One region of the Thermosipho affectus genome, then DNA from elsewhere that is predicted to be linked to it. Evidence: riboswitches for the same ligand, from Rfam matches in the RefSeq annotation. Region 1 holds a riboswitch; each other region holds the start of a gene.
What was found. A riboswitch is a leader RNA that binds a small molecule or an ion and turns the genes downstream of it on or off. The one in region 1 is predicted to bind cobalamin.
Positions count from the first base shown of each region.

Region 2: it holds a riboswitch for cobalamin, as region 1 does, so the genes downstream of both, XJ44_RS00900 (succinate--CoA ligase subunit beta) here and XJ44_RS05070 (bifunctional adenosylcobinamide kinase/adenosylcobinamide-phosphate guanylyltransferase) in region 1, are expected to answer to the same signal.
Region 3: it holds a riboswitch for cobalamin, as region 1 does, so the genes downstream of both, XJ44_RS01315 (ABC transporter substrate-binding protein) here and XJ44_RS05070 (bifunctional adenosylcobinamide kinase/adenosylcobinamide-phosphate guanylyltransferase) in region 1, are expected to answer to the same signal.

Region 1 is NZ_LBFC01000018.1:151,552-159,187, forward strand. Features, by position in the region: gene XJ44_RS05035 (iron-containing alcohol dehydrogenase) at 1-110, shown strand, start outside; gene XJ44_RS05040 (6-phosphofructokinase) at 178-1,362, shown strand; gene XJ44_RS05045 (proton-conducting transporter transmembrane domain-containing protein) at 1,437-2,660, shown strand; gene XJ44_RS05050 (sodium:proton antiporter) at 2,654-2,974, shown strand; gene XJ44_RS05055 (isoamylase) at 3,041-3,760, shown strand; gene XJ44_RS05060 (GGDEF domain-containing protein) at 3,772-5,247, opposite strand; tRNA gene XJ44_RS05065 (tRNA-Pro) at 5,322-5,398, shown strand; cobalamin riboswitch at 5,425-5,589, shown strand; gene XJ44_RS05070 (bifunctional adenosylcobinamide kinase/adenosylcobinamide-phosphate guanylyltransferase) at 5,644-6,141, shown strand; gene cbiR (cobamide remodeling phosphodiesterase CbiR) at 6,138-6,755, shown strand; gene XJ44_RS05080 (adenosylcobinamide-GDP ribazoletransferase) at 6,745-7,437, shown strand; gene XJ44_RS05085 (cobyric acid synthase) at 7,446-7,636, shown strand, end outside.
Region 2 is NZ_LBFC01000003.1:48,692-56,327, forward strand. Features, by position in the region: gene infB (translation initiation factor IF-2) at 1-1,321, opposite strand, end outside; gene XJ44_RS00865 (DUF3783 domain-containing protein) at 1,344-1,544, opposite strand; gene XJ44_RS00870 (methyl-accepting chemotaxis protein) at 1,562-2,428, opposite strand; gene XJ44_RS00875 (oxygen-binding di-iron domain-containing protein) at 2,406-3,170, opposite strand; gene XJ44_RS00880 (queuosine precursor transporter) at 3,338-3,970, shown strand; gene XJ44_RS00885 (alkaline phosphatase) at 4,009-5,265, opposite strand; gene XJ44_RS00890 (SHOCT domain-containing protein) at 5,443-5,706, shown strand; cobalamin riboswitch at 6,266-6,442, shown strand; gene XJ44_RS00900 (succinate--CoA ligase subunit beta) at 6,498-7,514, shown strand; gene XJ44_RS00905 (succinate--CoA ligase subunit alpha) at 7,511-7,636, shown strand, end outside.
Region 3 is NZ_LBFC01000005.1:24,135-31,770, forward strand. Features, by position in the region: gene XJ44_RS01300 (ABC transporter ATP-binding protein) at 1-488, opposite strand, end outside; gene XJ44_RS01305 (thiamine diphosphokinase) at 545-1,156, shown strand; gene XJ44_RS01310 (1-deoxy-D-xylulose-5-phosphate reductoisomerase) at 1,135-2,187, shown strand; cobalamin riboswitch at 2,179-2,370, shown strand; gene XJ44_RS01315 (ABC transporter substrate-binding protein) at 2,429-3,310, shown strand; gene XJ44_RS01320 (FecCD family ABC transporter permease) at 3,307-4,284, shown strand; gene XJ44_RS01325 (HAD-IIA family hydrolase) at 4,310-5,116, shown strand; gene XJ44_RS01330 (sigma-70 family RNA polymerase sigma factor) at 5,123-5,743, shown strand; RNA gene ssrA (transfer-messenger RNA) at 5,834-6,192, opposite strand; tRNA gene XJ44_RS01340 (tRNA-Leu) at 6,251-6,338, opposite strand; gene XJ44_RS01345 (SLC13 family permease) at 6,955-7,636, opposite strand, start outside.

The sequences.
Region 1 (7,636 bases):
GAGAAGATATAGATAAGTTGGTGAATATAGCATCAAAGATGACACCTATGGGAAGGTTAAAAAAATTGATGAAAGAAGATGTAAGGAAGATATTGGAAATTGCATTCTAGTTCCAGCACACGCTGGGACTTTTTTATATGATATAATTATGTTAGCAATTTTTAGAGGGGGTATACGATGAAGGTCTTATACGCACAATCAGGTGGGGTAACAAGTGTAATCAACGCGTCCGCATATGGGGTATTGGACGAGGCACAAAAAGCAGGGCTTGAAGTATATGTGGGAATACATGGTATATCAGGTGTTTTAAGAGAAAATCTATTAAAAATTAATGGAAAAGATATAGAAGGGTTAAAATACACACCTTCTGCGGCTTTTGGTTCATGTAGAAGAAAGTTAAAAACACAAAAAGATATAAATAAACTCTTTGAAATATTTGAAAAGTATGAAATAGAATATTTCTTTTATAACGGTGGTAATGATTCAATGGACACTGCATGGAAGTTGTATACGGAGGCAAAAAAGAGAAATATACCATTAAAGGTCATTGGTGTGCCAAAAACAGTAGACAATGATTTACCGCATACGGATCATTGTCCAGGATATGGTTCTGCGGCAAAGTATATAGCTACTGCCATTATGGAAGCTACACTTGATTTGAGGAGTATGTATGTGGATTCAACTAGGGTATTTGTAATGGAAATTATGGGTAGACACGCAGGGTGGCTTTCTGCTGCGGCAGGGCTTGGGTGGTTAAACGGTATAGGTGCAGATTTAATATTATTTCCTGAAGTGCCATTTAACAAGGAAAAGTTTTTGGAGAGGGTAGATGAGAGTATTAGAAGAAAAGGATATTGTTCAATAGCCGTTTCAGAGGGAATTAAGTATCCAGATGGTTTTTTTGTAGCGGATATGGGTTATACAGATAGTTTTGGTAATAGACAATTAGGTGGTGTGGGGTTTACAATTGCAGGGATGATAAGGTCAGAACTTTCACTTAAGACGCATGTTGCAATACCAGATTATCTACAAAGAAGTGGTAGACACATTGCAAGTAAAACCGATGTAGATGAAGCAGAAGCAGTTGGAAGACAAGCTGTAAAACTTGCACTTGATGGAGTATCCGGGGTTATGGTTACAATAAACAGGGTGAGTAATTCACCGTATAAAGTAGAATATGGTACAGTGGAATTAAATAAAGTTGCAGAGGTAACAAAATATCTTCCCGACGACTTTCACACGGATTTTGAAGTGACTGAAGAGTATATAGAATATGCAAAACCATTAATTGAAGGTGAATTGTTCCCAAAATTTAAGGATGGCCTGCCAGTTTATACCATTTTTAAGGAGGTAGAAGAGTAATCTTTTTTGTAGTTTTTTCGATTTTTCAGGTCATTTTTTCATTTTTTTTGTATTTATTGAAAAAGGCAAAATTTTTGCCTTTTTTGATACCTATTTCTTCTATTTCCCTACTTTTTGAAAGATTTGATATTGTACTTTCTGGGTACGGGGGAGTACATTTAATTTTTGATTCAAATTCATTTTATTTTTTGCTTACCAATATCTCTTGTAGTATTATTGTGTCTTATTTTCTCTACCAAAATGGCAATGAGCATGTGTATTTTTTCTTTTCGCTCTTGCATACAATTTTAAATTTACTCTTTATCTCAAATGACCTGTTTAACATATACGTTATACTTGAAACTTCAACTTTGTTAATTACATTACTTATTCTTTCAAGTGAAAAATTTGAGCAGAAGATAACGGCTATTAAATACATCTTTGCAAGTTCACTTGCGATGAGTTTTTATTTAATAGGAATAGGGATGCACTATTATTCAACTGGAAGTTTTGATATTTCAAATGTAGATGGACTTTCCGGGTACTTGATGAAATTTTCACTTCTTGCAAAGGGTGGTTTTTTTCTATTTGGGCTTTGGCTTCCAGAAGTACATTCAAATTCAGAGCCTGAAATTTCCGCAATGCTTTCAAGCGTGTATACACAATCGGTATTATTTCCACTTTTGAGAATAGGCTTAGATGACCTTTTTTTATTTGGAATAATGGCTTTTTTTTACGGAGTGTTTTTTGCCATTATTTCAAAAGATTTTAAAAAAGTTCTTGCTTACAGTTCAATGTCTCAGCTGGGAATAATGATTCTAAATCCTCTTTTTACACCTGTTTATGTGCTTTATCATGGTATATCAAAGAGTATTTTGTTTTTGAGTACAAGGTATGTTAAAAGAGATTTATCCGAAAAAAGGGAAGTTCCCGTTTTCTTGTTTTTGGCTTTATTAATTTCTTTATTATCTATCTCTGGTTTTTCATTTACCGCTTTAGGATATGTTAAATCAAAACTTTTTGTGGAAAATTTTAAATATTTTAAATATATTGTAAGTTTTCTTAGCGCTGTTTATGCGGGGAAAGTTTTAAAGCTAAGGGTTGTATTCTCAAAAAGGCATATACTTTTGTTTTTATTTTCGATTTTTTTGATTTATCCATATTTTAACGTTATTTCATCTCTATTTGTAGTTTTAGGGTTGATATTTGGGTATTTTTTAAAGATTTATTTTGATTTTTCCATTACCACTGAATCCATTTTAACGTTTATGGTATTTTCAATTTCATTTTTTACTTTGCTTGGAGGAAGGTTATGGTAGATTTTATAGCACCATTTTTGATCATATTTTTATCAATTTATGGTCTTTTGTTCAAAAAGCATATAATTTCAAAAATAATAGCGCTTGATGTGTTAAATACGGGAATTGTTTTCTTGTTTGTAGTTATTGCGTCAAAAATTGGAAATGCGCCTCCTTTAAAGGGAAGTGGAAATTACGTAGATCCATTTCCACAAGCGGTTATAATAACATCTATAGTTATTGGGTTTGCCACAATTTCACTGCTTCTTTCAATTACCATGATTGTTGTGGAGAAGAAAAGAAAAAAGGATTTAAATGAAATTGAAAAAGAGTAATGTGGATAACACGTTACTTTTTGTGTATAATTTAAAGTGGAATTATTTCCAAAGGAGGTAGGATTTATGAAAAAATTTATATGTATTCTTTTGATTTTTTCCGTTTTGAATTTTTCAGCAGTTTTAGTTAAAGATGATAAGGTTGTATTTACTTTTAAAGAGGCGGTAGATGCAAAAGTTGTATACCTTGCAGGAACTTTTAATAATTGGTCTTCAAGTTCCATTGCAATGGAAAAAGAGGAGGGTGTATGGAAGATTTCTTTAAAATTAGAGCCCGGTACGTATCAGTATAAATATGTAATTGATGGAAAGAATTGGAAGGAAGACCCAGAAGCACCGGGATATGTAGATGATGGATTTGGAGGGAAAAATGGTATTTTTACTTTAGTTGAAAAAGATGGGAAATTAGTGGTTTTAAAAGGCGAGGAAAAGAAAGAGAATAAAAAAGAGGTAAACAAGAATTTTGATCCAAAAAAGATGTTTGTAGATGATGAAGGATATGTTGTGATACGTTTTGAGCATAAAGGTGCAGATTATGTAACGATAGCGGGTAATTTTAATAAGTGGAATGCAGAAGAGACCGAATGTTATGAAGTTGACGATGGTGTTTGGGAAGCCGTTTTAGAATTAAGTGAGGGAGATTATCAGTATAAATTTGTGGTAAATGGTACAAATTGGGTTACTGATCCCAATGCACCTGCCTTTGTAGATGACGGATTTGGTGGGAAAAATGGATTTTTCCAGGTTTATAAAAAAGATGGAAAATTAACAGTTGGATTAAAATGAAAAAAGCCTCTCTATTGAGAGGCTTTTTTTTCACTTTTCATTTTATACATGAGATCATCTGCGGTTCTTATTGATTGTTTAAGGGAACCTTCAATATTTGTTATTCCCCACGAAAAAGTTGGAGAAAGCTCCGAGGATTTGTTAAATTCATTGTGAATTTTTTTGATGAGTTTTTCTGCTTCTTTTTTTGTGGAATTTTTTAAGATAATTAAAAATTCATCTCCCCCCATACGTACAAATATATCCGAAGATTTTAAGTTGCTTTTAATTATACTTGAAAGTTTTTTTAGTATTTCATCCCCTTTGTCATGCCCATATGTATCATTTATATATTTAAATTTGTTGAGATCTATAAATATCAATATATCGTTTTTTTCTAGTTTTATATTTCCTAAAAAACCCCTATTACATGCTCCTGTTAGGGGATCAATCAGACTTCTTGCATATATTACATTTAATTCGTGAATCTTTTCTTTGTATTCTAGTATAATACTTGAGGCAAAGCTTAAAAATAACGATATAATTCCAAATGGTGAAAGCATTCTGAACGGAAGATTAAAGAAAAGTACTATACTATCAAATATAATTGTTATTGCAAAAAGGCTTGCGAACGTTACGTTTTGCGAGACATATGACTTTACGATTTTGTACAAGATAAATATACCATTGAGTATTAATATAGGGGATATGAAAATCGTAAGAGTTTTTAATTGTTGAGGTGTGACTGTAAAGAGTGGTAATATACTTGCCAGAATATTTAAGTACGAGAATCTTTTTGTATTTTTTTGTATTGTTGAAAAATTATATAAATCGATCCCGCGTATTAAAAACGTAAATGAGAGATAAGCACAGGAAATAAATAATTTCCTAAGTGGATAGAAAAAGTGTTCGAAGCTAATAACATCCAATAACCATATAATTGCCAAAAAACTAGAAAACGCAAAATATTTATACGCTTTTTGTCTAGTTATTCCGGTGTTTTTCGAAAGTAAATACAAAAGAAAACCCAATGTTGAAATAAGACCAATTGAAATATTTAAAAAGTTGTCGGTTAGGAACTTCAAAATAGAATATTTCCATATTTCTGATTCGTTTATAAAAAAGAACTTTCCAAGACCTATTGAATAAACTCCTGAAATTTCCAAAGTAAGAACATCTACACCCTTTGGTATAGGTATCAAAAATGGAGTATACCACGTACGTCCAGATTTTCCAAGACCAAATGTAAATATTGGAAAATTGTTGTTTTTAATGGAAAAAGAAGAACCTTCTATGAATGGAAAAAATACGTATTTTGAATTTTTAGGTACGGGTATTTGAAAGGATATAGTTTTAAAGGCCTTTAGTATAATAACTTTTGGTAAAGTTGTATTATTTATTCTAGAAATTTCAATGCCTTTTGGATTGCCAAGAGAATAAAATATATAAAACAAGATTAAAAAGATAAAAAGAGTATATAGAAAGTACTTTAAATAAAATTTAATCATTTAAATCCCTCCAAAAGTATTTTAGCATAATTTGACACATTTTTTTAGATGTAATATAATATAAGGTAGAATAACGGGGTGTAGCGCAGTTGGCTAGCGCGCTTGCATGGGGCGCAAGAGGTCGCTGGTTCAAGTCCAGTCACCCCGACCAGTTGGCCGGTTTTACCGGCCATTTTTTAAATATTCAATACTGCAGGTTAAGGGAATTCGGTGAAAATCCGAAGCTGCCCAGCAACCGTAACCGGGAACGAAATCTGCAAATGCCACTGGGTAAAACCTGGGAAGGTGCAGAGAGTAGGATGATCCGGGAGCCGGGAGACCTACCTGTAGTAAATGATATTTCCCAATTGCTAGGGCAATGTGGGAAAAGTTTGTTTTATTTTGGGGGGATAAAGGGTGGTTATTTTAGTAACTGGTGGGGTTAAATCTGGAAAAAGTAGTTTTGCGCTTGAACTCTCAAGACGTTACAAGAAAAAAGCATTTATTGCAACAGGAGTTCCTTTTGATGAAGAAATGAGAAATAGGATAAACCGTCATAAAAGCGAAAGAAAAGGCTTTGACACCTTTGAAGAACCTGTTGAAGTAGATAAAGTAATTGAAAGTTTAAATGGAAAATATGAATTTGCTATTTTGGATTGTATTACCACGTATCTTGGAAATCTTTACTATTACAAGAAAGATATAGAAAATTATTTAGAAAAATTTTTAAAAAGTATTAAAAAAGTTGATTATACATTGGTTTGTGTTACGAATGAAGTGGGGTGGGGAATAATTCCAGAAAACAAACAAGTAAGAGAATATGTAGAAAGACTAGGACTTTTAAATAAAGATATTGTAAAGATAGCACAAAAAGTCTATTTGATGGTATCGGGGATAGGGGTGGAATTAAAGTGAAGTTAGGAACTACTTCTTGGCTTTTTCCAGGCACTTATCTTGAAAATGTAAAAGTTATAGCAGATAAGGTGGATTTTGTGGAATTTTTGGTGTTTAGCTGGGATACAAATACAAAGAATATTTTTTTGAACGAAATAGAAGATTTAAAGGAAATAGCAGAAGAATTTAATCTTGAGTATAACGTTCACTTACCAACAGATTGTATTTTTAACGTTGAAAAAGCCTTTTGTTTTTTTGAAAATAGTAGATTGGAAATTTCAAATTACATCGTACATCCGTTAGATGGTATAGAGGTGTTTTTAAAAAAATCTGAGAAGATATTAGTTGAAAATTTGAAAGAAGATATTTTTTTACACGATAGGACAGTTTTTGACATAGGACATCATTTGCTTGGGACAAAGGTTACGGAGAATTTTTTAAAAAATTCAATAGAATACCATGTCATGGGTGTTTCAAATGGGAAAGACCATCTTAAATTGGACAAAGATACTTTGGAAGTAGTAAAGAAAAAGTTGAAATATTCACCAAATTTAGAGTATGTGTGTTTTGAAGTATTTGACTTAAGAGATTTTTTGCATTCACTAACTCTTTGGAGGGATAGTTTTGATTTATGATTTTTTACTTTCGTTGGCGTTTATATCTAGGATTCCAATTAAAGTTAGATATTCTGAAAGAAGGATGAAAAACATTCCCGGGTATTTCCCACTTGTGGGATATATTCCCGGGATTATTTTTTTCTTAGGGGGTTATTTTGAAAATTTTTTTGTTAAAATAATTTTCTTAATTTTGGGATATTATTTTTTTGATCTCTTTCATTTTGATGGATTTTTGGATACAATAGATGGCTTTTTGAATCAATCAAATAAGGAGAAACGACTTGAAATAATGTCTAAAGGAGACGTTGGGGCTTTTGCCGTGTTTTTTGGGGCATTGTATATTGTTATATTTTGGAATCTGTATTTTACACTTTCACCAACTTTCTTTTTTTACTCTTCGGTGTTTGGAAGGTATGCTATGGTTTCGTTGATGGCTTTTTCAAAACCTGCCAAAGAAAAAGGACTTGGTGCTATATTTTATCCATTTGAAAGGAAAAATTTAATTTATTCAACCGTGTTTTTAATGCCTTTATTGTTTATCATAAAATACTTTGTCGTGTCGTTTTTTATTACTTTTTTATTTTCCTATTTTATGAGCATTATATCTAAAAAAAAGATAGGTGGTATTACAGGGGATGTTTTGGGGGCAACTTGTATTATAACAAGTGAGTTACTCTTAGTGATTTTGGGGGTGATATAGTGGTATTAATGATCCAGGGGACTGCTTCAAACGTTGGAAAGTCTATTATTTCCACAGCTTTATGTAGATATTTTACAAAAAAAGGTTTAGATGTAGTGCCGTTTAAGGCGCAAAATATATCCTTAAACAGTGTGGTAAGTAAAGAAGAAGGAGAGATGGCAGTTGCTCAATATGTCCAAGCAGTTGCTTGTAATAAAAA
Region 2 (7,636 bases), on a different contig from region 1:
CCAAACTTTTTACGGTATAAACTACTCCGTGGGAATTTGGTAACTCTTCAAAACCTACGACCATAACAGGAGTTGAAGGGCCAGCTTCCTTTATTCTTTGACCTTTATCATTTACCAATGCTTTAACTTTTCCCATAACTTTTCCCGAAATTACATAGTCGCCCACTTTCAATTTTCCATCTTTAATAATTACATTTGCAACGGGCCCAAATCCTCTATCAAGTTTTGTTTCGATTATCACAGCTCTCACAGGACCATTTGGAAGTCCCTTTATCTCTTGCATTTCCGCAACTAATAAAATCATCTCAAGTAATGTGTCTACATTTTGACCTTTTTTTGCGGAAATGGGAACAACTATGGTATCCCCACCCCATTCTTCTGGTATTAAGTTCAATTTATTTACAAGTTCTTGTTTTGTTTTTTCTACATTGGCATTTGGTTTATCTATCTTGTTAATTGCAACAATTATGGGCACATTAGCAGATTTTGCGTGGTTATATGCTTCAACAGTTTGAGGCATAACACCATCATCAGCTGCAACAACGAGAACTGCTATATCCGTTGCTTGGGCACCTCTTGCGCGCATTTCTGTAAAAATTTCGTGCCCTGGAGTATCTATAAAAGTGATAATTTTCCCATTTGTTTCCACTTGATATGCACCTATACTTTGTGTTATCCCCCCTTCTTCTCTTTCAGCCACCCTAGTTTTTCTTATAAAATCCAAAAGAGTTGTTTTACCATGATCAACGTGACCCATTACAGTAACAATAGGAGGTCTTTCTACTAAGTCCTTTCCTTCGGAATATTTTTGCTCAAAATATCTTTCAATTTCTTCCAACGGATTTTCTCTAACTTCTTCTTTTTCTTCTACATCAAAGGATATTTTCGCATCATACATCTTTGCTATCTTTTTTGCAAGTTGCAAGTTCAAAGTTTGCCCAGGCTTTAGAACTTCACCTTTCATAAAAAAATCTTGTATTATTCTATTTTGAGGAACCCCTATTTTTTTGGAAAATTTATCTAATTTCAAATCTTCTTCATTAAGTTTAATTATATCCTTCTTTTTCTTTGTTATCTCCTCTTTTTCCACACTCTCTTTTTTCTTTCTTTTTACTTTTTCCTCTTCATCATCAAGAAGCTCATACTCTTCATAAATTAATTCTTCTTCTCCGTACATTTCAAGCAATAAATTTACCGTTTCCTCATCAATATAACTCATATGGCTTTTTATTTCAATACCTAAATCAGCCAATTCCTTCATTAAATCTCTCGTATCCATTTCAAGCTGTCTTGCAAGCTCATATACTCTTAATCGAGCCATTGAATCACCTCCAAAACTCCTATTATTTCCTCATTTTTTTCATAACTTTGTGCTCCTTTTCAATTTCAACTATTAAATCGGAAAGTTTCCAATTCAAATTAGTTGGGGTGGTAGTTGCAAAAATCAACTCCTTTTCTGGAAAATTTTCCTTTAATATCTTCATTACTTTAAATATATCATCTTTTTCAAATCCGTGTAATATAACAAACCTTTTGTCCTCCATATAATCTCACTCCTAGATTATAACTTCAAGTCTTTTAACGACTTTTGGGAATTCACAATAGACTTTATCACTTCTACTATAACACTAAATTCATTAGACGTCTCTGATAATATATTAACCGATTCAGACAAAACTGTTGATTCTTCTTTTAAATTTTCCTCAGTTATATTAAGTAAATTTCTAGAGTTTTCCATAACTTTAATGTTATCTTTCATGTAATCCATGGAATTTGCCAAAGCATTTTGTACCGCATCAAAAAGCTTTTGAATCTCATTTAAAGAACCAAGTGAATCCTTTATAGAAGTAGATATTTCCGCAATAATTTTTGATATATTATTTGATGCACTTTGAGATTCCTCTGCAAGTTTTTGGATTTCTGAAGCAACCACTGCAAATCCTCTTCCGTATTCTCCGGCCCTTGCTGCTTCAATTGAAGCGTTTAAAGCTAATAAATTTGTTTGTTTTGCAATCTTTTGTATAGCCTTCACCAAATCTCCAACTTTGCTAAATTTTTCAAAAGTTTCCGATGTTTTTTGTATAGTCTCACTAAATTTATTTGAAACTGTATTTACATCTGTTCCAAGATTTTTTAAATCATTATCTATCTTTTTATTTATTTCATAGGCATTTTCTATATTTTTCAATATCTCATTACTTTCCCTTGAAAAATTTCCCAAAAGATTATCAATATCTTTACTCAGCTTTTCAAATCTTTCCGTTATTTTCTCAATTTCCCATTTTATTTCAGAAATCCTTGAAACTAAAACCTCATCTAATTGATCCATAAAGGATAACATTAAATTTTGCACGTAAAAAGCAGAAGAAAGTGTATTCAACGTATCTTTATCTATCTTCATATTATCATCTCCCGTAAAATTCTTCAATTATGTCAACTCCACATTTTAAGTTTTTAAACCAATTTAAAAAATCTCTTGCTGCTTTATCTTTTAACAATGTTCCATGTTGAGGAGCAATTATAGAAATCTCATATTTTGAAACCATATTCACCCATTTACTACACGCCTTGTTTGAACTCATATACCTTTTGTGAAATCCTTCCATGTATTCTAACAATTCACCAAAATTATCCTCAATCATTTGTACTCTTTTATTAAACGGTAAAACAGAAACACCAATATCACCCGAAAAAAGAATTTTCGAAATAGGATCATACACATTAAAATTTCCAGGTGCATGTAAAAAATGGGCTGGAATAAAATCTAATTTATATCCGCTAAAATTCATATTAACATTGCCTTTATCTTTAATTCCAACAACTCTTCTTTTATCATACACACCAAAATGTGGTAAAAATCTCACCCAAAGTTCAGATATATATATTTTTGCATTAGTAGCTATAGAAAGCCACATTGTAACACCAGAAGATACATCGGGATCCTGGTGAGAATAAAAAATACCTTCTATATTCTTCGGAGATATTATCTCTGAGACATTTGCAAGTACTCTCGGAAAGACATGCGCACCACCTGGATCAAGCAAAAAACCTTTATTTCCATGGACGATTAAATACTGATTTGTAGGTACTAAACCACCTTCTTCTGTTTCTTCCCAGCCAAGTAAATAATATTTATGTTCACCGTCATCGTACAAACACAAATTTTTCATATTTGCACCTCCTTCTACCGCTTTATATTATATTATACCAGATATCTAAAACTACCAATTAAGATACTCTTACAATTTTAACAGATTTTACAATATTTTTACTTGAAAAAAAGGCAATTACATTATAGAATTAAATGCTAAAAATTTGAGATAAAAGGAGGAAAAAGATGGAAAAATACTATGAAAAACTCATTACACTTTCTGGGATTTTTACCGCCGTTATTATAATCTCAAACATTATTGCAGGTAAATTAGTTAATATAGGTCCTTTTGTTATCACTTTATCTGTATTAATATATCCTCTAAGTTTTGGAATATCAAACATAGTATTTGAGATATATGGAGAAAAAATCGCAAAAAAAGTTATCAAGATTGGATTTATATCATCTTTAATATTGGTTATTTATTCTTATATTGTAATTCTTTATCCACCTGCAAGTATTTTTAACAAAAACAACGCTTATGTAGCTGTGTTTAATTCTACTCCGAGAATAATTCTTGCTAGTTTTTTTGCTTATCTTTCCGCACAATATACAAACGTTTGGGCATTTAACTTGCCCAAAAGGTTATTTAAAATAAACAACGTAATATTTAGAAATACATTTTCAATGGTTATAACTCAACTAGTTGACTCTATAGTATTTGTTTTAGTCTCTTTCTTATGGACTTATGATCTAAATGTATTAATGAACATGGTAATATCCCAATATATCGTAAAGTTAATACTCTCGAGTCTAAATAGCCCAATAATAAACATAAGTATTCAAAGATTAAAAAAAGACCTGGCATTTGAAGAATAACCCGCAAAAGTTGCGGGTTATTCTTTTATTTTCTTCATTTAAAACTCACGTGAAAGAGAATATCCAAGTAATCTTGATATTATCCTTGGTATATCCGTGTTGTCCATAAATCCATTGAAATTTTCCGCACCTGGACCAAATGCAAATATTGGAACTGGAGCTGCCGTATGTTTATAAGTAGTCCAACCAACAAAGGCTTTTTCGCTTAATATTCTTCCAAGCAAACTTGTTGCTTTATATGGATTACTTGAATTTTTTGTTCGTTTTAATAATTGAATTTCCTTATCTGAAAGTTCAACGTTGAAATAACGCTTTATAGTTTTCCTAAATTCTTCTTCATTGTTAACATCGTAGTTTTTCATTATCCAGTCTGCTGTCTTTTTATACCCTTTTATTACATCTATATATAATGAATATTCCCCTGTTGAAAGACCTAACCCTCCTGTTTCATGATCACTTGTAATAACAATTAACGTATTTGGATGTGTTTCAAGAAATTTTAATGCCACTTCCACTGCTTTATCAAATTCCACTACTTCTTTCCACACACCATATACATCATTTCCGTGGGCTTCCCAATCAATTTGTGAACCTTCTACCATTAAGAAAAATGGCTTTTCATCTTTGGAAAGTAGGTAAAGTGCCTTTTCGACCATTTCATAAAGCATAGGTTGTTCATCTGTACGCTCACTTGCTGCATTTAAATGACTATCAGAAAAAAGCGCTAATAATTTATCTCCTGTATAATTCGCAAATTCAGATTTACTTTTAATATAGTCAAACCCCTTTTCACTTACTATCTTCTCATCAAAATATTTCCAACCTCCCCCCATCACCACATCTAACTTACTATTTAACAGCTGATTTGCAAGTGTCTTTTCATCTTTTCTAGTTTTTACATGTCCATAAAAAGCACCAGGAGTCGCATGGGTAACTCTACAAGTTACAACTATTCCCGTTTTCATACCATATTTTGAAGCTATTTCAAAAATAGTTGGAACTATTGTTCCATCTGGGAGCATGCCAATCATACCATTATTTGTTTTAAAACCAGTGGCTAGGGCAGTACCTGCAGCTGCAGAATCTGTAACAAGTGAGTTTGCAGAGTATGTCGTAACATAACCAACAAAAGGTGATTTCATAATATTTAATGTTTTTCCTTCAAGAAGACTTGTCAAAACCAGATGATTAATTCCCATTCCATCACCTATGAAGTATATAACATTCTTTACTCCAAAATTGCCAAAAACCACAACCATAAAAAACAAAATTAAAATACTGAAGAACTTTTTCATGATCCTCACCTCCCGATTTTTCATATCAGTAAAGAGTTTTACAAAAAAATATTTACCCTTTTTTTAATTTTATAAAGAAAGTTAAACTCATAAATCTTAAAAAAACTTGAAATTCTAAGTTTTTTTTAAGTTTTAATCTGTATAAATAAAGTAGAAACAAATAGGAGGTGATTTTTGATGTACTGGTATCATAGACCCTTTATTTGGCACAGTGGATGGTTTAGTTGGATAGCCCCAGTTATAGGCTTAATTGTTTTAATCTTTTTTGCATTCTTAATTTACAAATTAATCAAAAACTCTGAAAGACATCCAGATTTTCGCTATGAAAAAAATTTTGAAACATACGATAACAGTCTAAAAATTTTGAACGAAAGACTTGCCAAAGGTGAAATTAGCGAGGAGGAATACAAAAAATTAAAAAACCTTATCCTAAAACACTAACTTTAAAAATCAATAATGAAAATAAAGTGAGGCGTTAGTAAAGCGCCTCATTCTAAATACTTATTATCTCTTGTAATTTTCTTACCCTACGTTTTGGATTCTTGTTTATCTTAACTCATAATTTTTTCTTTAAATATAACAAGTCTTGGATCGATATATATAATTTTTGTAACCTCTAATTTTAAGACATTCCATTTAGACTACATTTTTTCTAAAACTTCATAATTTTTATTTTATCTTTTCCATTCATTATTTTAAAAAACAATAAAGTCTTTTCTGAATATTAAAAATTACTTTCTTTGAAAAATAAAGTAAGCGGAAAGTCCTTTTTATCCAAATGTTTGAAATATAAAAAATCTAAATTTCAATAAATCAAAAGTCTTTTCCTCTTCTCTATCTTCATTTTTATATAAGTCTTTGTATATCTATTTTTAAACATATTACCAAATAATGATATTTTTTGTATTTTTTCCAATTTAAATTCAAAATAATACACGTCTAATCTGATTTTTTTATTTTCAATTTTTAAAACTTGATGATATAATAACATTGAAAATTAAATACAACGTGGAATAAAGGTGCCTATGGCTTAATAGGGAAACTGGTGAAAAACCAGTGCGGCCCCGCCACCGTAACTGGGGACGAAAGCCACAACCAGCCACTGGGGAAACCTGGGAAGGCGTGGTAAGTAGGAAGATCCAGGAGCCGGGAGACCTGCCTTTATTCCAACGTATTTCTCAATCTCGCGGGTAGATTGAGAAAAATTTTTTTGCGAAACGGGAGGTGTGAAAGTGAAAATTCATGAATTTGTAGGAAAAAGGATATTAAAAGAGGGGGGGATCTCTGTTCCTGAAAGTTATCTTATTTCCAATGATAGGGAAATTGAAGTGAAATTTTTACCTGCTGTCCTGAAAAGTCAGGTGCTTGTTGGAGGCAGAATGAAAGCTGGAGGAATTTTATTTGCACAAAACAAAGATGAATTTTTAAAATTCTCAAAAAAACTACTGCACAAAAAAATAATGGGTGAAACACCTTATGGAGTTCTAGTTGAAAAAATGGTAAATATCGAAAAAGAATACTACTTATCTTTATACATCGATAGATATGAAAAAGAAATAAAAATATTATTCTCACACTTTGGCGGAATTGATATAGAAGATAATAAAGATAAAATTGAACGACATAGTTTATCAGATATCCAAAAACTTCCAAAAAAAATCCAACCAATAGTCCAAAAATTACACAAAATAATGAAAGAAAAAGATTTAACTCTTTTGGAAATAAATCCATTAGTAAAAACAAAAGAAGGAAATATAATGGCACTTGATGCCGTATTACACTTAGATGATAATGCGATTTTTAGGCAACAATGGGCAAAAAAATTTGTACATGAAGAATATCCTTTTCATTTTGTAAAACTCGATGGTGATATTGGAGTAATTGGCTGTGGAGCAGGTATAGTAATGGCAACAATGGATGCAATAAGTTTGTATGGAGGTAAACCTGCAAATTTTCTTGATCTTGGTGGAGGTGCAGATACAAAAACTACAATTAAAGCGCTTGAACTTTTAAAATCTCTTTCGTTAAAAAATATTGTCCTAAATATATTTGGTGGAATAACAAAATGCGATGAAATAGCAAAAGCGATTGTAAGTTTCAAAGAAAAAAATGATGATATAAAACTTTTTGTTAGAATTACTGGAACTAACGAAAATGAAGCAAAAAAAATTTTAAAAGAACACAATATTCACTTTTTTGACGATATGTATGAAATGATCAAAAGTGCTGTAAAGGGGGACTTCATATGATAAATGGTACAGAAAGAGTATGTGTACAAGGTATAACTGGAAAGTATGGTAGTTTCCACACAAAAAAAATGTTAAAATACGGCACAAACATAGTATGTGGTGTCTCAAAAAATACAAAGATA
Region 3 (7,636 bases), on a different contig from region 1:
ATTTTGGGATTATTTATCAGTGCACGTGCAATTGCAATCCTCTGTTGCTCGCCACCAGACATCTCATTAGGATATGCATATGCCCTGTGGCTAATATGCAATCTTTCAAGCCACTCAAGCGCTTTTTTTCTTATCTCCCGTATACCAAATTTTTTTGAGATCAAAAGTGGAAGCTCAACGTTTTCAACCGCATTTAATACTGGAATTAAATTAAAAAATTGGAATATAAATCCCATATATTTGGAACGAAAAATAGTTTTCTCATCTTCTTTCATTTTCACAAGATCTTTTCCAAGAACTTTTATACTTCCTGAGGTAGGTTCATCAAGCCCTGAAAGACAATTTAAAAGTGTAGTTTTTCCACATCCAGAAGGCCCTAAAACCGCAACTATTTCTCCTTCTTCTATCTCCAAATCTACACCCTTTAAGGCTTCTATTTTTTCATTTTTTCCATATAATTTTGTTAATTTTTTTGCTTTAACAATCATTTTCTTCACTCCATGTTATAATTTCTCATGTAATATTATAACATGGGAGGGATAACGTGAAAGCAACAATAATATTAAATGGAAACGCAAAAGAAACATTGTACATTAACTCGGACATAATAATTGCAGCAGATGGAGGAGCAAAAGTTTTAAAGGAAAGGGGTATTCTTCCAAATGTCATTATAGGAGACTTAGATTCTTTGGATAATGATACTTTGGAATATTTCAAAAAAAATAACGTTGAAATCATTGAATACCCGAAAGAAAAAGATGAAACGGACTGTGAAATAGCAATTAAATACGCATTTGAAAATGGATACGACGAAATCGAAATATTAAATTTTTTTGGAGAAAGACTTGATATGATACTTGCTTTATTTGGATTGATGAAAAAATTTGACACAAAAATTTTGTTAAGATCTGAAAAATTAGAATGTTCCATTATCAAAAATACATTTGAAAAAAATGTGAAAATAGGAGAAATCTGGTCTTTTATTCCAATTTGTAATGCAAAATTCAAACTAGATGGTTTCAAATACACATTTGACGGGGAAATGAACATAAAAAATCCCATTGGAATTAGTAATGAAACTAATTCTAAAAATATAAAAGTACAAGTTTTTGAAGGAGAGGTGATTTATTTTAGATGGTTGAAAAAACCGTTGTGATTCTAGGTGCTACAGGTTCAATTGGCATTCAAACATTAGACGTAATAAAAAAACTAAAAGGATATAAGGTAACTGGAGTTGTATTTGGGCAAAATAAAAAACTTGGGGAAAAAATTGTAAAAGAATACAATGTAAATTTTTATTACTCACAAGTATTATCAAATGTCTCTTCCATAGAGGAACTTTTGGAAAAAACAACCCCAGATATAGTTGTTGCGGCAATTCCTGGGTTTAATGGTGTTATATCCACATTCCAAGCAATTAAATTCACAAAAAGACTTGCCCTTGCCACAAAAGAGGCCTTAGTTTGTGCAGGACCATTGTTAAAAAAAGCTTGTAAAGATGTAGAATTAATACCAGTTGATAGCGAGCATTCTGCCATCTTTCAGATTTTTGATGAAAACGTAGAAAAAATATTAATAACCGCATCAGGTGGCGCAATAAGAGAATATGATAACATAGAAAACCTCACTCCAAAAGAAATATTAAAACACCCTGTATGGAATATGGGACAAAAAATAACAGTCGACTCATCAACTATGATAAATAAAGCCTTTGAAGTAATTGAAGCATATGAATTATTTGAATTAGACACAATAGATGTATTAATACACCCCACGGGCACAGTTCATGGTGCAGTTTTCTTGAAAGACGGTACAGTAAAAATACACTTTGGATTCCCTGATATGAAAATACCAATTTCATATGCACTGACTTATCCAAAGAGAATGTATATAAACCTAAATTGGCCAGAGTTTAAAGGGGAAAATTTTATTTTTACAGAGGTAAGTGAAGAAAAATACCCCGCTTTTTTTTATGGTAAAAAAATTATTAAAGATCTTGCAAAAAGAGTAGCATTTAACGCAGCAGATGAAGTTGCAGTAAATATGTTTTTGGAAAGTAAAATAAAGTTTCACAATATCTCAAAGATAGTTATAGACACCTGTGAAAAAATAAATGGCAAAATAAGGGATTTAGAAGATGTTTTTGAAGTAGATAAACTTGCAAGGCAAATTGCAAATAATTTTTGATGTGTTATAATTTACGTGAAATACATTTCTTCTAAAAAAAGGGAAGCCGGTGGAAATCCGGCACGGGGACGCCACCGTAACCGGGGACGAAATCAGTACAAATGCCACTGGGGAAAACCTGGGAAGGCGCTGAAAGTAGGATGAACCGGGAGTCGGGATACCTTTTTTTAGAAGGAGAAAGCCACCTTTACGGTCCCTAAAGGTGGTCGATTTCTTTTAAATATAACCAGGAGGTGAAGATATGAAAAAACTAGGGGTTTTGTTTTTAGTTGTTCTTAGCTTTATTGCATTTTCAATTTCTATTGTAGATGATGCAGGAAGACTGGTTGTCTTTGAAAAAACGCCTGAAAAAGTCGTTTCTGCAGCACCAAGTTCAACTAAATTTTTATTAAAACTTGGATTAGACAAAAAAATAGTCGGAGTTACAGATTGGGATAGCTTTAACGCAGAAAAGATTGGAAATATGGTACCTTTAAACATTGAAAAAATTTTGTCTTTAAACCCAGATGTTGTGATTATCTTTGGCGGGTTTCAACTTCCAGAAGTTGAAAAATTAGAAAAATTTGGAATAAAAACATTGGTACTTAATCCCGTTTCCTTAAATGATGTAGCAAGAGACGTAATGTTACTTGGAAGTGTGTTTGGCAAGGAAAAAGAAGCAAAAATGATAAAAGATGAAATTTTATCAAAATTGAAAGATTATGGTACAAAAACTGCAAAAATTCCACTTAATGAAAGACCAAAAGTATTCTTTACAATTACAGTACCCAACGATGAAACAAAAGATTTATGGACTGCAGGAACGGGCTCCTACATAAACGAACTCATTACTATTGCTGGTGGAGTAAATATCTGTGCACCATACACAGGAAATAACGGTTGGTTCTCTGTAAATTGGGAATTCTTAACTATAAACAACCCAGATGTAATAATAATAGCAGGATATGGTGATCCAAATCAAATAAAAGAAAAGATAAAGGGAAATAAACTCTTTTCATCTTTAAAAGCCGTTAAAAATGACAAAGTATTAATTATTGATGGAAATGATATTAGCTCAATCTCACCCAATATAGTAAAATACCTTGATATATTCTATAATTTCTTTTACGGAGGAAATAAATGAAAAAATTTCTTAATCCTAAAACTGGGAGGATTATCCTTCCAGTTTTCTTTCTTTTAATTTTATTCTTAAATCTTTCAATAGGTAGTGTCAAATTACCAGTTTCTTATATATTCAATGCTCCAAATGAAAGAATTAAATTTTTAATATGGAATGTAAGATTCCCCAGAATTTTAATGGGAATAATTTCTGGTTCAATATTAGCTTTAGTAGGAAATATTTTTCAAACAATAATGAAAAATCCATTAGTTGATCCATACCTTATTGGTACATCTTCTGGCGCAGGATTTGGCGCAGTACTTGCAATATACGCTGCAGTTTCACTCAACAAAATATTCAGTGTAAACTTTTTCTCTTTTTTATTTTCCATAATAGCCTCACTTCTTGCCATCCTCCTTGCAAAAAGAAAAAATATAATCCCTATAACGCATCTTATTTTATCCGGTGTTTTAATAAGTACAATATTTTCTTCCGCTACTATATTGTTAATTAGTCTATCGAGAAAAACTCTTACAAGTGCCCATATTTGGTTGTTTGGAAGTCTTTCAGGGATAACATTGGATGATCTTATCCTTCCATTTTCTGCACTAATTATTCTTTTTTTATCTGGATATATAAAAAATAAAGAATTAGATGCTATAGCATTAGGTGAGGAAGAAGCAAAACTTCTTGGTGTTGAAACTGAAAAAATCAAGTGGTTTTTTTATCTACTAGGTTCTTTTTCAATTTCTGTCATAGTATCAAAAACTGGAATTATAGGTTTTGTAGGATTGATAATCCCTCATGCTGCAAGGATTTTAACAGGTCCCAAACATAAATACAGCTTAATGGGTAGTGCATTACTTGGTGGAATATTCCTCTCTATTTCAGATACAATCGCTAGAACAATTGCCTCACCTATTGAGATTCCAATAGGTGTTATCACTTCTTTTATTGGTGCACCACTTATGTTTATCCTTTTAAAAACTAAAAAATAATGTATAATTCTATTGAGGTGATTACATGAAATTAATGTCAAAAAATGCCTTAGAAAAACTAAAAAAGGTAAAGTTATTTGTTTTAGATATCGACGGTACATTTTCACTTAGTGGAAATTTATTACCAGGCTCAATATCTTTTGCAGAAAAAACAAAAAAACTAAATAAAAATTTTGTCTTTTTAACAAATAACTCAAACAAATCTACAGAGTCTTATCTAAAAGAATTTTCAAAAAATGGACTATCTATAACAGAAAATCAAATTTTCACAGCAGGTATTGAAACGGCAGAATATCTTTTTGATAAATTTGGTCCTAAAAAGGTTTTCATTGTCGGAAATAATGAAATAAAAAATATTTTTAAAAAAGTAGGACATACAATCGTGGAAACTTCAGAACCTGAAGTCGTAATTGTAACTTTTGATAACACACTTAATTATGAAAAACTTGCTAAAGCTTCTTCCTACGTCTCTAAAGGTAAACTCTTTGTATTAACAAACCCAGACTTAAACTGTCCATCAAGCATTGGCCCAATACCAGATACAGGGGCAATAGCAAGTGTAATAACCAAAGCAACAGGAAAAAAACCGGATATTGTTTTTGGAAAACCAGATCCTTTAATTTTAGAAATGATAATGAAAAAAAATAACGTAGTAAAGGAAGAAACTTGTGTTATCGGTGATAGATTATACACCGATATATTATTGGGAAAAAGAGCAGGTGTTCTAACTATTTTGGTTCTAACTGGAGAGGCTAAAGAAAGTGATATTACAAATATAAAACCTGATATAATTGCAAAGGATATCGGTGAAATTTCACAACACATCAGGTGATAAAAAGTGATAAAATACAATCTTAGGATGAAAAGAGTTGAAAAATTAGTTGAACTTGCACAAAGCGGATTAATTGAAGCATTAGAATTGATAATTGAAAAGTATTATCCAATGGTCGTAAAAATATCATCAAAATATTATGCTCCATGGGCAGAATTTGAAGACATAATCCAAAATGGTCTTATCGGACTTATCAAAGCCGTTTTTTACTTTGACTCTGAAAAAAGTTCTTTTAATTCCTTTGCATGGAGAAGCATAGAAAGCGAAATTAAAACTTTTATAACATATCTAAATAGAAGAAAAAATAAAATCCTTTCAGAATCATCGAGCATAGATAGTCTAAATGAAGCAGAGGGATCAGAACAAGCAGATTATTCACTAGAAGATAAGAACTCAAGTGTTATAAAAAACGCATTTATTCAAATAATAAAAGAAAAAATCATGAACTATCTCAAAGATATAGAAATAGATATTTTTGAAATGTGGTTGGAAGGCTACACATACAAAGAAATCGAAAAAAAGCTAAACATAAATTTAAAAAAAATAGATAACACTGTACAAAAAATTAAAAGGATCGGAAAAACAAAAATTGACAAATTCATACTGGATCAAATTTTCTCTAATTAACCCTCATTCCCCCCTAAATATAGACATTTCATAAAATTATTTTCACAACTAATAAAAAAATAAAGAGACCGGAAAATAACCGGTCTTATCTGGTGGAGGCGGCGGGAATCGAACCCGCGTCCGAAAGCAGAACCCTCCGAGCTTCTCCGAGCGCAGTCCGTGTTTTTTATTCGGAGCCAAGATGCCCACGGACAGGCTTCTTGACTCCTATCCTCCCTCTAATTTCGCGGCTTTGAGTGGAAGGAAGACTCAAAGCCACTAGACCGGTTATGTCACGCCCTATCCAGAACCCCGGTCAAATCCTGGTAGGACGGCAGCTTTTTAAATTAAGCTGCTAATGCTAATTCTTCATTGGCATTTATCTTTTCCCCGTGCTTTTTTACGAGAAGCACGGAAAACTCGGCTCGCTTCTCGGAGGATTCCACCCCCGTCGAAACCAGTTCGCCCCCTCAATATGGGACCTTAAACGTAATTTTTTGTTCAAAAAAAGGTCCCATTCTGGGGACCTGGTGCCGAGGGCGGGACTTGAACCCGCACGGGCTATACGCCCACATGGCCCTCAACCATGCGTGTCTGCCTATTCCACCACCTCGGCTCACAATTCCTATTATATCATTAAACATTAATTCCGTCAACATTATTTTATGATTTTTTCGCGTGTGTTCTTCACACAATTCATAAAATTTTACCAATCACTTTAAAAAAATAAATATATCTCAAATACTTTTAAAAAATATATTAAAACAAAAAATCAAAAATTTTTTCTAAAATATTCTAACTAAAATAATAAAAAAACAAAAATGGGGTATAAAAAATCCATTTCCATCCTTTTCAGAAAAAATATCTTTCCAACTACATGGGGAAAGAAGGTGCCAATTTACATAAAATGGAAAAATCCAAATAGTTTTTTGACTTCCATACAAGCAAAAAAACACAGAAAAAGACACAAAAGATAAAAAAAGGCAATTGAAAATTGAATTTACTAGCCAATATGAAACTAATCAGCTACCCAAATGTTAAAAAATGTTCTATAAATCACAACTATCATTTTACAACCTTTGGTCAAAATTTAGGAGTTGTTGGAGTAAATAGTGAATATACCTAAGCTCATAAAAAGTAAAAGAAAAAGCATAAATTGAAAAACTTTTTTCTGAAATATTGTTTATTAATAACGCATGTCTTGGTTAATATTAGCAATATAAACAATAACATTAAATATGAATTATATAAACCAGCACTCCTATTCCAAAAAACACAAAACCGTAAAAGTGGAATTTTAACAGGAATGATTTTGCTCTTCCATATTTCATTTTGTAAAGCCTGTACGTTATCAGGTTTGCCATAGAACTGATCAAAGTTCCACATCCCCCAACATTTACACCCCATAACAACGCTTTCCAATCTTTGGTAAAATCTGCAAAAAGTAATGCACTAGGAACATTACTCACTACTTGACTTCCCAACGCTGAGAAAAAAAATACTTCAAGTGATCCGTTAAGTTCGAATTTTAAAATATGCATTAGATTGTCCGTAAAACCAAAAAATGCGAAGAACGTAGCTAACAAGAGATAATCAACCATTAAACTTCTTCTATCATACAAAATAGCATAGAGAACAGGCACTCCTCCAATTTCTATAGGCAAAATTTTTAATACAGAAAGGGCAAATAACAGAAAAGAAATCAAATAAACATACGCCTTGGTACTATGTTTTTTTATCTCCAATGCTTTACTTCTCTTTGCTCTACATTTTCCCACAAAGCTGAACAGCAGTATCACAATAAGTGTTATACCGCTGAACGGTGCGATAGTTTTAACAAACTCCAGAGGATGAAGATTGTAATAGTAATAAATGAATATGTTCTGAGGGTTTCCAAAAGGTGTAAGTGAAGAT